2 linked regions of the Pseudoduganella albidiflava genome follow. The protein of the gene in region 1 interacts with the protein of each later gene in a pairwise test. Links are inferred from orthologs where the notes say so. Each region holds a gene or a part of one and is shown on either strand. Other genes may lie near its edges.

Region 1 (7,144 bases):
CCGCGGAAGTACCAACGAAACCGGGGACAGGCTCCGATTTCGTCGCGAAACCTGCAATGAAACCGGTGACAGGTTCCGATTTCGAGAACCTTTCGAACATAATCGGAGCCTGTCACCGGTTTCCAGGAAGCTTTCGAAGAAAATCGGAGCCTGTGAAGTGACCCCAGGAAGTTGGACGGTTTGTTAGCTATGCTACTTGGAGCTGAGTTCTGTACTGCACAGGACTCAGCCCGTTCAACCTAAGCTTGATGCGCTTGTGATTGTAGTAGCGGATGTACTTCACCAGGCCTTTCTTCAGCTCCTCGATACTGGCAAATTTCTGCAGATGGAAGTACTCAGTCTTGAGTACGGCGAAGAAGCTCTCCATGGCAGCGTTATCGAGGCAATTTCCTTTGCGAGACATGCTCTGCACGACATTTTTATCCTCCAGCGCCTTCCGGTAAGCGGGCTTCCGATAGTGCCATCCCTGGTCTGAGTGAAGGATTGGCTTGTCGTCTTTGCCGAGCTTTCGCAGGGCTTTTTTAACCATGTTGGTAACCAAGCTCAGCACTGGCCGGGTGTTCGTCTCGAAGGCGATGATCTCGCCGTTGCACAGATCCATCACCGGCGAGAGATACAGTTTTTTGCCAGCGACATTGAACTCCGTGACATCAGTTACCCACTTCTCGTGCATGGCCGCAGCTTCAAAATCGCGGTCCAAGAGGTTATCTGCAGCTTCGCCCACTTCGCCTTTGTAAGAACGATACTTCTTCGGCCGCACCAGCGATTTCAAGCCGAGCTCGCTCATCAAACGCTGTACACGTTTGTGGTTAACCTTATGCCCGTCCTTGCGGATCTCAGCGGCCACACGGCGATAGCCATAGCGCCCGTGGTTGCCGTCGAAGACGCCCTGAACACGATTTTTTAAGGCCTCGTCACGATCGCCTAGCTTGGCCACTTGCTGCTGATAGTAGTAAGTGCTGCGCGCCAGGCCTGCTACTTCCAGCAAGCCATCCAAAGGGAAACGCTGCCTCAGTTCAGTGATTACTTTCGCTTTTTGCGCGCTATCGCACGCTGCTGCTTCTCTTCCTGAACCAAGGCATCCAGCTTTTTTAGGTAGGCGTTCTCCATCCGCAAGTAGTTCACTTCTTTGAGAAGCTCTTCAAGGGTCTTGGCCTCTTCATCGAGAGGCGTTTGCGGCGCGGGCGGCTGGGATGTGGGCATTTTCTTCGGTCTCTGGCGCGGTCGGGGACTGAGCGCATCTATACCGCCGCTATGATAGCAGCGCTCCCACTGGCCGATGCTGCCGGTGTGGCGCACGTTGAAAATCACGGCCGTCTCGAAACATGACAACTCATGTTTCCACATGTGCTGCAATATCGACAGCTTGCCCTCAGCGCTGTGCCTATGTTGCTTCTTCTCCAGGCCCCCCACGCCATGAGCGTCGTATAGCCTGACCCACAAATAGACCAGGCTAGGATCCACGCCCATCTCGTTGCCCAGACGAACGCATCCTAACGGGCCGGCCCGATATCGATCGACCACCTCTTGCTTGAACTGCACACTGTATTTCGCCATGAAAAACCCCAAAAGTTGGTGTCCAACTTTTAGGGTTCAGTTCACTGTCACCGGTTTTAATGCTCTTCGAAGTCCGGGGTACGCCGCTGATTCCTCCGCCGGGCAGTGCCCGGCCTCGCTCCTGATTGCCGACAACCGGTCTCACGCGTACGCTTACTATAATGAAGGGTTGTCATCCCATAAGCGTCGCCATGCTCCCGTTCCTTTCGTCCGGTTCACAAATCGGCATCGCCATGACCGCCCTGTATGGCTTGCTCGGCATTACTTCGCTGCTGGTGCAGCGGCTGGCCGCTCCCACCGGCAGCTTGCGCAACCAGGTCAACGCATGGTGGCGCATCTTCCCGGTCGTCACGATCGCATTGCTGCTGTACCCGCTTGGCCCGTGGTTGCTGGCAGGACTGATCTGCCTGCTGGCGGTGCGTGAACTGGCGCCGTATGCCGATGACCCGTCGTCGCATTTCCGCCGCAATGCCGCGCTCGCAGTCGGCGCGGCGACCACCCTTCACCTGCTCGTGCCCGCGGTGCTGCCGGTCGCCCTGCCGACGCTCATCGTTGCGCAATTCCTGTTCTTTCGCGCCCGGGCAGTCAAACCGTCACTCGTCTATCTTTTATTGTGGCTGACGATCGCGGCAGCGTGGTCGATCGTGCGGTTCATCGACATCCCGGCCGGCCCCGCTGCCAGCCTGGCATGGCTCTTTTACCTGTTCATCGTTACCGCCCTCAACGATATCGGCCAGTTCATCGGCGGCAAACTGTTCGGCAGCCACAGGATCGCGCCCACTATCAGCCCGAACAAGACATGGCAGGGCCTTGCCGGCGGCGTGGCCGTTTCGCAATTGCTGACCCTGGTCCTGGGCAGCTACCTCCAGCTTGGCTCACCCGCCAGGATGGCCGCGTACGCCTTGCTCCTGTCCGTTGGGGGCTTCGCCGGCGACCTGATGTTCTCCGCCGCGAAGCGCTATCTCGGCATCAAGGATTTTTCACAACTGATCCCCGGGCACGGCGGCATTCTCGACCGGATCGACAGCCTCGTCGTCACCGCGCCACTGCTGTACATTCTGGTCATTACCATGGAAGGCACAACCTCATGAAAAGCGAACATCCGGCAGCGTGGACCACTTCCGAAGCCGGCTTCGATGCCAGCGATGGCACCCGGCTGTTTTACCGCGCGTGGCAACCGAAAGCGCCGCGCAACGACGGCCCGCAGCGCGCCCTCGTGTTCCTGCACCGGGGCCACGAGCATTCGGGCCGGATCGCGCCCCTGGTCGAACAGTTCGGTTATGGGGATGACTGGGCTTTCGCCTACGACGCGCGTGGCCATGGCCATTCGCCGGGAGAACGGGGTGCGGCGCCCGGATTCGCCACGCTGGTCGATGACCTCGATGCTTTCGTCGCCCACATTGCGCAGCGCTACGGCATCGCGCGCGAAGACATGCTGGTCGTCGCGAACAGCGTCGGTGCGGTAGTGGCGGCCACGTGGCTGCATGACTATGCGCCGCGCATCCGCGGGCTGGTCATGGCCGCCGCCGCGTTCAAGATCAAGCTGTACGTGCCGCTGGCCAAGCCGGCGCTCCGGTTCGCGCGCCGCTTCAAGCCCGACCTGTTCGTCACCAGCTATATCCGCCCGGGGATGCTCACCCATTCGAAGCAGGAAGCCGATGCCTACGCGGCCGATCCCCTGATCGCCAAGAGCATCTCCGCCCAGATCCTGCTGGAGCTCGCCGATACCGCGGAGCGCATCGTGAAAGACGCGGCCGCGATCGACACTCCCGTCCTGATGCTGGCGGCGGATAAGGATTACGTTGTCCATGAGGGGCCGCAAAAGGCATTCTTCGAGCGGCTGTCCTCGCCGCTGAAACGCTATGTCCAGCTGCGCGACTGCTATCACGCCGTGCTCTATGAGCGCGACATGTCGGCGGCCCTGGCCGCATGCCGCGAGTTCATCGCCGCATGCTACGCACGCGAGCCGCTGCCGCCCACGCACTACCTCCAGGCGGACAGCGCGAGCGCCAGCGCCCGGGCCTACGCGGCACTGCAACGCAATGAATACGGCAATCCGCTCACCCGTGCGTCGTATGCCCTGCAGCGCCGAATGCTCAAGGCGCTCGGACCACTGAGCGACGGCATGCGCGTGGGGCTCACGCACGGCTTCGATTCCGGCGAGTCGCTGGACTATGTGTATCGCAACCAGGCTGGCGGGAAGTTGATGTTCGGCGCGGTGATGGACCGTGGCTATCTCGACGCGGTGGGCTGGCGCGGTATCCGCGTGCGCAAGGTGCAGCTGCAGCACCTGCTGGCACAGCGCATCGCCGCCCACCCGGCCGTGAACCCCGCCCAACCTCCGCTGCGTATCCTCGACATCGCGTCCGGTTCCGCGCGCTATGTGCTGGAAACCGTCAAGCGATTCCAGGACCGCCCTATCGAAGTCACGCTGTGCGACTATGCGCAGCACAACGTCGACCGCGCACGCGCGCTGGCCGCGAGCCTGCAGCTGCAGGCGAAAGTGGATTGCCGCCGGCGCGATGCGTTCGACAGCGCCAGCTATGCGGGCGAAGAGGGCACTTACGACATTGCCGTGGTATCCGGCCTGTATGAACTGTTCAGCGACAATGCCATGGTGCTGCGCTCGCTGGAAGGCGTCTTCGCCAGCCTGCGTCCGGGAGGGCACCTGATCTATACCGCGCAGCCGTGGCACCCGCAGCTGGAAATGATCGCCGGCACGCTGACGAACCACCGTGGCGAAGCGTGGCGCATGCGACCCCGCCCCCAGGCGGAAATGGATGCCCTGGTGCGCGTGGCCGGTGGCGAGAAGATCGCCACGCTGATCGGCGTGGAGGGCATCTTCACCGTGTCGGTGGCACGCAAAGCCGCAGCGCCTGGCGCAGCCGGTTGACGATCGTCAGCACACACAGCAGCAGGACCACGCACAGCAGGCCATTGCTCCAGGCGGGCGTCACGCCTGAGCCGATCAGCAGCGCGATCACGCCCAGGGCAAAGGCGCGGTCGCTCTTGCCCATCGGCCCGTCGAAACGGCGCGCCACGCCGATGCCCTGCGCCAGCACGCCGGCAAATTCGGCAAGCAGCGCCGCCACCACCACCCCGACCACCAGCGGGGCCGATATCCCGGCCGCCAGCGCGAACGGCAGATACAGGGCGGCGTCGGACACCTGGTCACCCATCTCGTTGAGCACCGCGCCCAGGCTGGTCTTGTTGCCGGTCGCGGTGGCGAGCATGCCATCGATGGCGTTCAGCGCCATCCGGAACAGCAGGAAGGCCGGCAAGCCATACCACAGGGCCGCGCTATCCGGGGCGGCGGCAAGCGCCGCGCCATAGGCGCAGGAGAGGAACATCGCCGCCAGCGTTACCTGGTTCGGCGTCACGCCGATGCGGGCGAGCGACGACAGCAATGGCCGCAGCAATTGCTGGAAGCGCGGTTTCAACTGGTAGATCGAGAAAGCCATCGGTGGTTTTTCCTTGCATAGAGACGGGCGATGAAACGGCTGCGACTGTAACCCATTGCGCAGTGAAGGAACACTGCGCGGCCGGGCCGGTGCTGCTCGGCCAGCAATGCCAGCACGGCGCGCACCTGCGACGGGCGCGGCGCATGCAGGTCGAGCAGCGGCGCATGGTGATAGCACGCGCCGCGCAAGGCCGCGGCTTCCGGCAGCTCCGGCGACAGGTCGATCACGCTGCAACCTTCCGGCAGGCGCCGCGCTTCCGCGGCGGACAGGCGCCGCCCGACGAACAGGCCTGGCGCCAGCTCGATGAACGCGGCGCGGCCGCGCTCGCGGTAGCGAACCAGCGCCCATGTGAGCAGATACCCGGCCAGGTAAGGCCAGTACAGCAGCCAAGCGGCCAGCGCATGGCGCCCACCGTCCTTGCGGAGAAAGCGCGCGTCGCGCCGGGCGTATGCCAGCGCCACCAGCAGCAGGCAAGCGGCGGCATACAGGGCGAGCCAGCTGCCCAGCACGAACCAGCCGGCATGCAGCGTGATGCCGGCCGCGATCGTGTAGTAAAAGGCGACCGTCGAACGACGGGTCGCGCCGGGGCGCACGAGCCAGGCCACGGCCGCGCCCAGCGCCAGTCCCCCCAGCACGTCGGCCGCATGGTGCTGCCAGGTGAACAGCGTGCTCGCGGCCACCAGCATCAGCCACGCCGCCAGCGCGAGGCGCCGCCAGCCCCCCGCCAGCGGCCGCAACGCCAGCCAGAACAGCAGGCAGTAAGCCACGTGCAGCGAAGGCAGCTGGTTGTAGGGCTGGTCCACGATATCGAGAAACCCGTAGGCCGCGGCCAGGAACGGGTTGTCGAGGGCAGGGCGTGCCGAAGTAAAGCGGGCCGGATAGACAGCGAACACCAGTGCCGCCGTCACCGTTGCCAGCAGCATGCGCCGGCTCGCCACGCGCAGTTCCTCCGCGCTGCGCACGAGCAGGAAGACCAGCACGAAAAACAGCGAGGAACTGGCATAGGGAACGATCATCCACGGCCAGAACGGCACGGCGGCATCGAGCGGCAGCGCCACGCTGTGCTGCGCCGGCAGGCGCGCGGCAATCGTATGGCTGAGCGGGTAGCACAGGCCGAACACCAGCCAGTTGCCCAGCAGGTGGACGGCGCGTGCCCGCGCCGATGGCGCCTTGCCTTGTCGTGGTAATCGCATTTGGGCATTATGCAGGGCATGGAGAAAACGCATCAATACGCGCGTTGCCTGGTCCTGGCCGGTGGCGGTTTCCGCTTCGGCTATTACCTCGGCATCCACGCGGCAGCCGAGGACACCGGCCATGCGCCGGACCTGCTGCTGGCAACGTGCGGAGGCGCCGTGGCGGCGGCCACCATCGCGCGCCTGCCCGATGCGGCGGCGCGCAAGGAATGGCTGGCGTCGCGGCAAGTGCACGCATTCCTCGCTAGCCTGCAATCGACCGCGCGCGCGGCACCGTTGCCGATGCTGGCCGGCGCGGCGCGGCGCTGGATGCGCCGGTCTTCCGTGCCGCTCATCCCCGACCTGTTCGACGACTACCTGTTCGAGCTGCCTGCCGGCTTGCCCTTGCCCCCCGCATCCGGGCAGGCGGCGCCCGCGGTGGCGATCGTCGGCGGCAAGCTGCTGTTCAACCGTGAAGAGGTGGGCCAGCCGCGCGGCGGCCGCGCGCTGTTCGCGGAAACCGTGTTCGGCGATGCCCGCGTGGCCGCCTTGGCCAGCGGCACTCCCGCCGCCGCGGCCGACCCGCGCTGGAGCGACGGCGCCATCGCACCCGTCCTGCAAGTGGACAGCGCGATGCCGCTGGAGGACGCGGTCCGCACCTCGCTGTCGGACATGTTTTACTTCCGCTGCCACCAGCATGGGGCCAGCCACTACACCGGCGGCGTGATCGACCTGTTCCCGATCGAGCTGGCGCGGCGCCTGGCCGCCAGCGTGGCGATGGAACGCAAGGGCCGGCCGGATCCCTGGCTGGTGGCGCCGGCATGGCGGGCGGTGCTGGGCATCGATGGCGATGCGCGGCTGCGCGCGGTGCACGGGCAGGCCGCGGACGTGTGGATCGATACGCAGGACATGGCGCAAGCGCTGCGCGGCCACGGCTTGAAGAAGCGGGTCCGC
Region 2 (8,527 bases), 5.6 Mb from region 1 along the record:
TGGTTGCGGGGACAGGATTTGAACCTGTGACCTTCGGGTTATGAGCCCGACGAGCTGCCAGACTGCTCCACCCCGCGTCTGAGGCAAGAATTATATACCTTCACTTCCCATTGTGCAAGGCACCTTTTACGATGCCGGAACAGCCAGGCCAGGAATGCGATTATTGCAAGGAAACGGGGCAGTACCGCGCTCCGGCAGTCGCCAATAGTTCGGAACGCAACTGTTGCTAAAATTCGGGGACTGTCCCCGAATTTTAGCAACATCAGTAAAATCAAGCACTTGGCAGCTGGAGAGTGCTGCTGGGCTGGTTGTAAAACAACAGGATCAGGCAGCCGCCAGCCGCCACAGCGACGTTACCTCGGCCGAGCGGGCGGCATGCAGCGGATCTTCGGCATCGCCGGCCTTCGGGTGCACGGGTTTTACATCTTGCCGGCCCAGCACGACGAGGCCGGCTGCCGAGATCCACTCGAGCAGCTGCTCACGGGGCCGCAGGCCCAGGTGTTCGGCCAGGTCTGACAGGATCAGCCAGCCTTCGCCGCCTTCGGTCAGGTGATCCTTCAAGCCGGCCAGGAAACCCTTCAGCATGCGGCTGTCGAGGTCATACAGCGCGTGTTCGATCGACGAGCTGGGACGTGCCGGCAGCCATGGCGGGTTACAGACGACCAGCGGCGCGCGGCCCGGCGGGAACAGGTCCGCTTCCAGCAGTTCGACCTGCTCGTCCAGTTCGAGCCTGTGGAGGTTGTCGCGCGCGCAGGAGAGGGCGCGGCGGTCCATGTCGGTGGCGACCACGCGCGGCACGCCGCGCCGCGCCAGCACGGCGCTCAGCACGCCGGTACCGGCGCCGATGTCGAAGGCCACCGTGGTCTTCTTCGGCAGCGGGGTTTCCGCCACCAGCTGCACGTATTCGCCGCGCACCGGCGAGAACACGCCGTAGTGCGGGTGGATGCGCGCATCGATCGCGGGGATCTCCACGCCCGTCTTGCGCCATTCATGCGCCCCGATCACGCCGAGCAGCTCGCGCAGCGAGATCACGAACGCATCCTCGCTACGGCCGTAGGCTTCGTTGCAGGCCAGTTTCACGTCCGGCGCGCGGCGCAGCGGAATCGTGTAGCCGGGTTCGAACGGGATCAGCAGCATGGCCAGCGTGCGGGCCCGCTGCGACTGCGCCTGGCGGTGCAGGTGGAAAGCTTCGGTCGGCGTGGCCGGGACCTTGGCGGCCTTGCGTTTCGGCTTGCCCTGCTTGCCGTCGGCGCGGCGCGCCAGCGCCTGCAGCAGTTGCCGGGCATTCTGGAAGTCGCCGCGCCACAGCAGCGCCGTGCCTTCGCAGGCCAGGCGGAAGGCGGTATCGGCGTTCAGCGTGTCGTCGGCAACCACCACGCGCTTCGGCGGCGGCATGCCCGCCTCCGAATGCCAGCGGGCGGAACGGTCGGTTCCTTGTTCGGTCCAGTGGAGGAGGGAGTTGTCCATGTGCGTCCGGTTCTGCAAAGGTGCTGCTGGGTGGTAAACGGCGAAACCGCCTGCACGGCGGTTTCGGACTGTGGCACCTATTATAGCGGGTCAGGCCGCGTCGTCCTTCGGTGGCGTGGTCGAGATGGTCAGCGGGATGTCGCCGGCCGTCTTGACGAGCGGCACGTCGACAGGGCCGGAGGACGGCGGCGCAGCCGGCAATTCCGTCATGGGCACCTTGATCGGCGCCCGGGTCTTTTGCGTCGCCTGGTCGGCCGCCGGGCCCTGGGCTGGCAACTCCGTCATGGGTACCTTGATCGGTGCCTGGGTCTTATCCGTGGCCTGGTCGGCCGCCGGGGCTTGAGCCGGCAATTCCGTCATGGGTACCTTGATGGGCGACTTGATCTTGTCAGTCGCCTCCGCCGCCGGATCGGGCAGGTAGGCCTTCACGGGCGAGGGCGGGGCATAGGTATCGAGCGACTGGGTATTCTTGACGAGCTGCATCAGCCGCATCGACAGGTTGCCCAGCACGTCGCCGTTTTCGCCGTTCTTCACGTCGCCGGAGATGCGCTTGTCCATCAGCTTGAACAGGTCGCCCAGGCCGCCCGGCCAGTCGATGTCCGGGAAGTCGAACGACGGGAGTGACTTCGCCGGATCCTGTCCGGCCACTTTCTCGTCGGACGCGAAACCGGCCGTCATCGACGCCTCGTATTGCACTTCCACTTCGAAATCGTACTTGCTGCCATCGGCCAGCGTGATGGTGCCCTTGCCCATGAAATGGGAGCTTTCATTCAGGCTGAAGGCGGAAGCCTTGCCGATGCCATTGGCACCCTCGCTGCGCAGCGTGCCGGCCGCCAGCGTCGACGACGTGTCGAGCGCCACCGAATCGAAGTCGATCGTCGCGCCTTTCGCGCTGTCGCCCAGCAGTTGCTGGGCAAACTTGCCGAGCAGGTTCTGCGCCAGGTCGATCGTGTTGTTGCCGAGCGCATCGATGCGCTGCTGCAGGTCGACCGCGCCGGACGACAAGGCGACATTGCTGCTGGCCTTGGTGGCCGCCGGCTGCTGCACGGTGCTGTTGCCGCGCGCCGGCTGCTGGGTCGAGCCGGACAGGGCGGTGTTCTGGTACTGGCGGGTGCCGAGTGGAGAGAGCGAAGACATGGCTGGCCTCTTTTTACAATGTCCCTCTACATCGGCATGCGCGCCGATTACTTGAGGAAATCAGTGGTGGTGGGTCCACAGGCCGTTCGAGGCCAGGTATGCCTGCACGGCATCCGGCTGCCCGATGGCATGCAGCTTCACTTCGCCGCAGGCGCACACGCCGGAATACGGCGTGATATGCGAGCAGGCGGATACTTTCTGGACGGTGACTTTGACCGCCTTCGCGCATTTCGCGCACTTGAACGTCAGGGTACGTGGTGCTTTCAACATGTTTTCAACAACGCCAACAACGGTTTAGGGTAAGGAGCCATTTTATCAGGCTACGCTCACGTGGCTGCGGCCGCCTGCACCGGGTTGCACGATGATCCGCGTGGCGATCCGCTCCGTCATCTCCTGCACGTGCGAAATCACGCCTACTTTCCTGCCCATCGCCTGCAGGTTGTCGAGCGCGTCCATCGCCACCCGCAGCGTTTCCGCATCGAGGCTGCCGAAGCCTTCGTCGATGAACAGCGATTCCACGCGCACCCGGTTCGACGACAGCGAGGCCAGCCCCAGCGCCAGCGCCAGCGACACGAGGAACGATTCGCCGCCCGACAGCGAGTGCACGGAACGCAGGTCGTCGCCCATGTGCAGGTCGCGCACCAGCAAACCCAGCGATGGCTGCGACGGATTGTCGATGCGCAGCAGTTGGTAGCGGGGCGCCAGCTGGCGCAGGTGGGCATTGGCATAGCCGAGCAGCACGTCGAGCGTGAATTGCTGGGCGTAGTTGCGGAACTTCTTGCCATCGGCCGAACCGATCAGCTCAGCCAGCCGGGCCCAACGCCGCTCGCTGGCTTCCTGCCGCTCCAGGCCGGCCAGCATCGCGCTGGCGCGGCGGCGCCGCTCGTCGTCCTGCGCCAGCGCCACCTTCAGGGCGGACACGCCTTCCTGGGCGGCGCGGCGTTCGGTGGCCAGCGCGTCGAGTGCTTCGCGCAAGGGCTGCGGGCCGCCTTCGGCGCCGGCCGGCGCCGTGGCGCGATGCTGTTCCAGCTGGGCTTCGCGCTCGCGCAGCACCGCCACTGCCTGCGCCACTGCGCCATCGAGCGCCTGCAAGGCGTGGCGTTCGGCGCGGATCGCTTCCTGTGGATGCGCCAGCAATGCCAGCAGCTCGTCCATCGAGGCGACGCCGTCCACCGGCGGGGCGAACAGGTCCGGCTCGGCATGGGCGTGCCGGAACGTTTCCAGCCACGCGGCCAGGTCGCGGTGCGCGATGCCGGCCGCTTCGTCCAGTTCGGCGAGGCGGCGCTGCGCGTGCACCAGCGCCTCGTCGCAGCGGACCCGCGCCTGGGCGGCCTGCTGGCCCGCTTCCTGCTGCGCGCGCAGGGCGGCATGAGCCGCTTCGCAGGCGGTGCGCAGCCGCGCTTCCACTTCGCCCACGGGCGCGCCATTCCACAATGCCACGCGCTGGGCACGCGCCGCCTGCAGCGCCTCGTCCGCCGCCAGGAAGGCGGCGCGCGCGGCATGCTCGTCGGCCGCCACTTTCGCGTGCGCTTCCTGCAGGGCCGCCAGTTCGATGTCCAGGGCGGCGATCTTCGCGGCCCGTTCATCCAGGTCGGCGTGCTGCTTTTGCCATTGGCGGCTTTCGGCCTGGCGCAGCGCGTGGAAGTGCTCGGGGTTCTGTTTCCAGTGATCCTTCCAGCCATCGGCTCCCGCTTCCGGCGCATCGGCAAAGGCGGCATCGAGATCGTCGAGCAGCGCATCGAGATGGTGGACCGCGTCGATGTGCTGCGAGCGCAGCGCTTCGGCCTGGGCCTGTGCCTGGGCCAGCGCGGTCGCGGCGGCCGACAGGGCGGCCTGGCTGCGCGCCTGTTCCGCGGCCGCCCGTTCGCAGGCGCCTTGCGCGCGGTCGCGCACGGCGGCGGCCTGGCGCATCGCCTGCTCTTGCCGCGCCACGTCCTGCAGCGCCGCGCTGGCAGCGGCGAGCCGGCCGGACAGCCAGGCGGCACGCTCGCCGTCGCCAACCGCGATGCCGTCGTCTAGCGTTGCCAGCGCGGCGTTCCAGCGTTGCGCCAGCGCCGCGAGCGCCGGCGCCAGCGACGCCAGCTCCTCGCGCACCTGCGCCAGCCGCGCCGCGTTCGATGCCGCCAGCGCCCGCTGCGTCGCCTCCTGTTCGATGGTGCGTTCCTGCGCCGTGCGCCACTGCGCCACGTCGGCCCGCAACGCGGCGAGCATGCCGCGCAGCTGGTCGTTGCCGTGGTATGGATGGTCGGCCGAGCCGCACACGGGGCAGGGCGCACCGTCTTCCAGCGTGGCGCGCAGCTGCTCGACGCTTTCGCCGCATGCCGCCTCGGCCAGCGCCAGCGACCGTTCGGCCTGGGCCAGCGCGGCCTTGCCGGCGGCGAGGTCGGTGCGGGCCGCTTCGGCCAGCGCCTGCGCCGCGGCGCGCGCGCCCTCCAGCTGTCCGGCCTGCGCCACCAGCGCGGCATGGCGGTCGTTGCGCGCGGCCAGGTCGAGCCACAGCCGTTCGCCATCCTGCAGCGCGGTGCGGCGCGCTTCCAGCACCGTGCGCCGCGTGCCCAGCGCCTCGGCATCGAAGGCGGCCAGCGCCGCCACGGCCGCGGCGCGTTCCGCTTCGGCCGCGCGCAGCTTTTCCGCCGCGCCGGCCAGGCCGGCCTGGGCCGCCATCTCCTCGTTGCGGTGATGCGCGGCGCGGCGCTGCGCGTCGGCCAGTTTCGTGGCGATCGCCGCGCCGTGGTGGGCGGCGCGGCCTGCCTGCGTGAACAGTTCTTCCCAGCGTGGCCACTGCTGCGCCAGCACGGCCCAGTGCCGGTGCGATTCCAGCCAGGCGTGGCCGTATTCCTGCGCGGCGACGAGGCCGCGACGTTCATTGCGCTTGTCCGACAGCGCGGCCGCCGCCGCCGTCACGGCCGCCACGGCGGCGTCGCGCGCGGCACGGGCTTGCGCGTGCTGCGGCTGCATGGCCTCGATGCGGGCGTCGAGCGCCTTGGCCCGGTCCAGCTGCGGGCCGGCGTCGCGCCGGGCGGCTTCGGCGGCATCCACCCCCTGCGCCGCCTGCTGCTGCGCGGCCGCGGCGGCAGCCTGGGCCAGTTCGGCCTGTCCCGCCTCCTGGCGGCAGCGCTCGATGGCGGCACGTGCGCCGGCCGTGTCGAGCGCCACGCGCTGGACCGCGTCGTGCAGTGGCCGCGCTTCCTGTACCGCATCGAGCTTGTCGAGTGCCGCGCGGCGCGGCGCGGCCGCCGCCACGTCGGCAATGCGCGCCTGCCGCGTGGCCTCGGCCTGCGCGATGCCCTCGGCCAGCCGCGCCGCGCCCTCGTGCCAGCGCAAGTCCGTTTCCAGCGCGGCCTTGCGGGTGTCGAGCACGGCCAGAGCCGCTTCGGCCTGCCGCGCCTGCGCTTCCGTTTCCGCGCGCTCGTCGCCGGACAGCGGCTTCTGGTCCGCCAGGCGTGCCAGCATCTGCTGCAGCGCCTGCGCCTCGCTCTTGTGGCGCTCGTGCGCGCGGCGCGACAGGTCGCTGTAGATCGTGCTGCCGGTCAGCGTTTCCAGCAGCAGGCCGCGCTCGTCGTCCTGCGCCTTCAGGAAGGTGGCGAACTCGTTTTGCGCCAGCAGCACGGCGCGCGTAAACTGGTCGAAATTCAGGCCGATGCGTGTTTCGATCTCGGCCTTCACCTCGGTCTTGGTGCCGCCGATCGGCTGCAGTTCGGGCAGCCGGTGCAGCGTCATCGCGGTCGGCTGCAGCGCGCCGGTGGCCTTGGTGCGCGAGCGCCGCACGCTCCAGCGCGCCCGATAGGCAATGCCGTCGCTGCCCACGAAATCGACTTCCGCATGGCCTTCCGGGGTGCCGCGGCGCAGCAGCGTGCGCGAGTCGTCCGAGCCGATCGGGTCGCCCACGTCGGGCGTCTTGCCGCGCGCATGCACCAGGCGCGGCGTGCGGTCGTACAGGGCCAGGCACAGCGCGTCGAGCAGCGTGCTCTTGCCGGCGCCGGTGGGGCCGCTGATCGCGAACAGGCCGGCCGAAGCCAGCGGGTCGCTGCCGAAATCGACCGAGAATTCATCGGCCAGCGAGGCCAGGTTGCGGCCGCCGATACGCAGGATCCTCATCGCGCCGGCTCCGCCAGCAGCAGTTCGGCGAACGCGGCCATCTGCTCGTCCGGCGCATCGCTGCCGAACTTTTGCCGGTACAGCCGCGAGAACACGTCGGCCGGCTGCAGTTGCGCGAGCTGGTCCAGCGAGACTGCCGCCTCGTCGAGGGAACCGCCGCGGCGCGCGCTGCTGGTCTCGATCTTCGCCAGCCGCACGTGCTTGCCTTCCAGGGCCGCCTCGATGCGGGCACGCAGGCCGGGCTCGGGGGCGTCCAGTAGCACGCGCACTTCCAGGTAAGGCTGCGCATACGCTGGCGCCAGCGGAAAGTCGAGCGCTTCCAGTTCGTCGAGCACCTGGTCGAGCGGCGCGGGCCGCGTCGGCACGCGCAGCAGGTGGACCGCGCGCGGCACCGGAACGGCCACCGTTTCGCGCAGGGCACCGCCGTCGAGGTCGACGCGCAGCACCTGGTGCTGGTAATGCACTTCGGAGAACGACAGCGGCAGCGGGCTGCCGCAATAGCGGATGTGGGCATGGCGGCCGATCTGCTGGGCCAGGTGCAGGTGGCCCAGCGCCGCATAGGCGATCGACGGGCCGAAGATCCCGGCCGGCAGCATCTCGGTGCCGCCGATGACGATGCGGCGTTCCGAATCGGCCGACATCTGCCCATCGACCATGTGGCAGTGGCCCATCGCCACGATGGCCTGGCCGGGCTGGCGCAGCGCCTCGGCATGGGCCAGCGCCCGCTGGTACAGTTCGGCGATGCCGGCCAGGTACGGGTCGCCGCCGCCTTCCACGCGCGGCACGTCGGATGGCCGCAGGAACGGCACTGCCAGGCACCAGGCGGCCACCGCGCCGTCGCGGTTGGTCAGCGGGTGCACCAGGCGGGCCACGTCGATCGCGCCATCGGCCGTGCGCTCGACATTGCCGACCACGCGCGTGCCCAGTTCCTCGAGCAGCGGGCCGGGCGCGTCGATGCGGCCGGGCGAGTCGTGGTTGCCGGCCACCAGCATGATGTCCAGCCCGGGCGCGGCGGCCCTGGCCTGGCGCAGGAAGTGGTACAGCTGGCGCTGCGACGCGGCGGACGGATTGGCATTGTCGAACACGTCGCCGGCGATCAGCAGCGCGTCAGCCTGTTCGGCAACGATCGTATCGAGGAGCCAGTCGAGGAAGCACTGGTGTTCGTAGTGGCGGTCGAAACTGTGGAGCGACTGGCCGAGGTGCCAGTCGGAAGTGTGCAGCAGGCGCATGAAGGTACCAGACGAAGCGAAGGCTCGATGGAGGGGTGGGCCGGAAGCGCGACAGTGTAGCGCATCCCGGCCGTGGCGGATAGCGCCGCCTCCGCCGTGGCTGGCAGCCGGGCGCCGGATCAGCCGGGTGTCGCGGCTGCCTTGCTGCGCCGGCGCGCCGCGGCCGCCAGCAGTACCATGCCGGCGCCCAGCATCGCGTACGTGGACGGTTCCGGCACGGTCACGACCAGGTTATAGTCGAATCGCTGGGCCAGCCCGGTGCCATCGCCCAGCAGGGTCGGATCCACGTCCGGCGCCACTTTCCAGTCAAAGATCGAAAAGCCTTTTGTCAGCGGGTCCGCGTAATAGGCGGTGGCCGGCTCCAGGACGGACTTGATGCCGAACTGGTCGGCCGCCGTGAACACGTATTGCTGGATGGTGGCCAGGTCGCCGTACGTGTCGGGATCGAAACTGATGCTCTGGTAGAAGCGCTTCGTGGTGCGGCCGGCACCATCCGTATCCGACAGGATCTGCGAGCTGACCTGGCCGATCGCGTCCAGGCTGTACACCTGCCCGTCCAGCCGCAGCGAGATCTGCAGGTCCGCATCGGTGGCTTG

The links. Proteins that work in one complex are often made in the same cells at the same time.
Region 2: the proteins of EYF70_RS30715 (region 1) and EYF70_RS07525 interact in binary tests that used the Escherichia coli proteins (3 or more experiments, as listed by UniProt). The link is inferred for Pseudoduganella albidiflava from one-to-one orthologs.

The regions. Positions count from the first base shown.
Region 1 is NZ_CP036401.1:7,375,565-7,382,708, forward strand. The notes cover bases 2,048-5,047. They hold EYF70_RS30715 (bifunctional alpha/beta hydrolase/class I SAM-dependent methyltransferase), read left to right. Parts: upstream 2,048-2,644; coding sequence 2,645-4,450; downstream 4,451-5,047. Other genes in these bases: EYF70_RS30710 (phosphatidate cytidylyltransferase), read left to right, coding at 2,048-2,648; EYF70_RS30720 (CDP-alcohol phosphatidyltransferase family protein), read right to left, coding at 4,401-5,018; EYF70_RS30725 (phosphatase PAP2 family protein), read right to left, coding at 4,994-5,047. Also shown: more of EYF70_RS30710, read left to right, coding at 1,749-2,047; more of EYF70_RS30725, read right to left, coding at 5,048-6,211; EYF70_RS30730 (patatin-like phospholipase family protein), read left to right, coding at 6,230-7,144.
Region 2 is NZ_CP036401.1:1,741,174-1,749,700, forward strand. What follows is about bases 2,720-7,102. They hold EYF70_RS07525 (AAA family ATPase), read right to left. Parts: upstream 6,703-7,102; coding sequence 2,920-6,702; downstream 2,720-2,919. Other genes in these bases: EYF70_RS07520 (hypothetical protein), read right to left, coding at 2,720-2,874; EYF70_RS07530 (exonuclease SbcCD subunit D C-terminal domain-containing protein), read right to left, coding at 6,699-7,102. Also shown: EYF70_RS07510 (methyltransferase), read right to left, coding at 325-1,467; EYF70_RS07515 (hypothetical protein), read right to left, coding at 1,558-2,604; more of EYF70_RS07520, read right to left, coding at 2,665-2,719; more of EYF70_RS07530, read right to left, coding at 7,103-7,931; EYF70_RS07535 (PEP-CTERM sorting domain-containing protein), read right to left, coding at 8,051-8,527. UniProt on the Escherichia coli protein: SbcCD cleaves DNA hairpin structures. These structures can inhibit DNA replication and are intermediates in certain DNA recombination reactions. The complex acts as a 3'->5' double strand exonuclease that can open hairpins.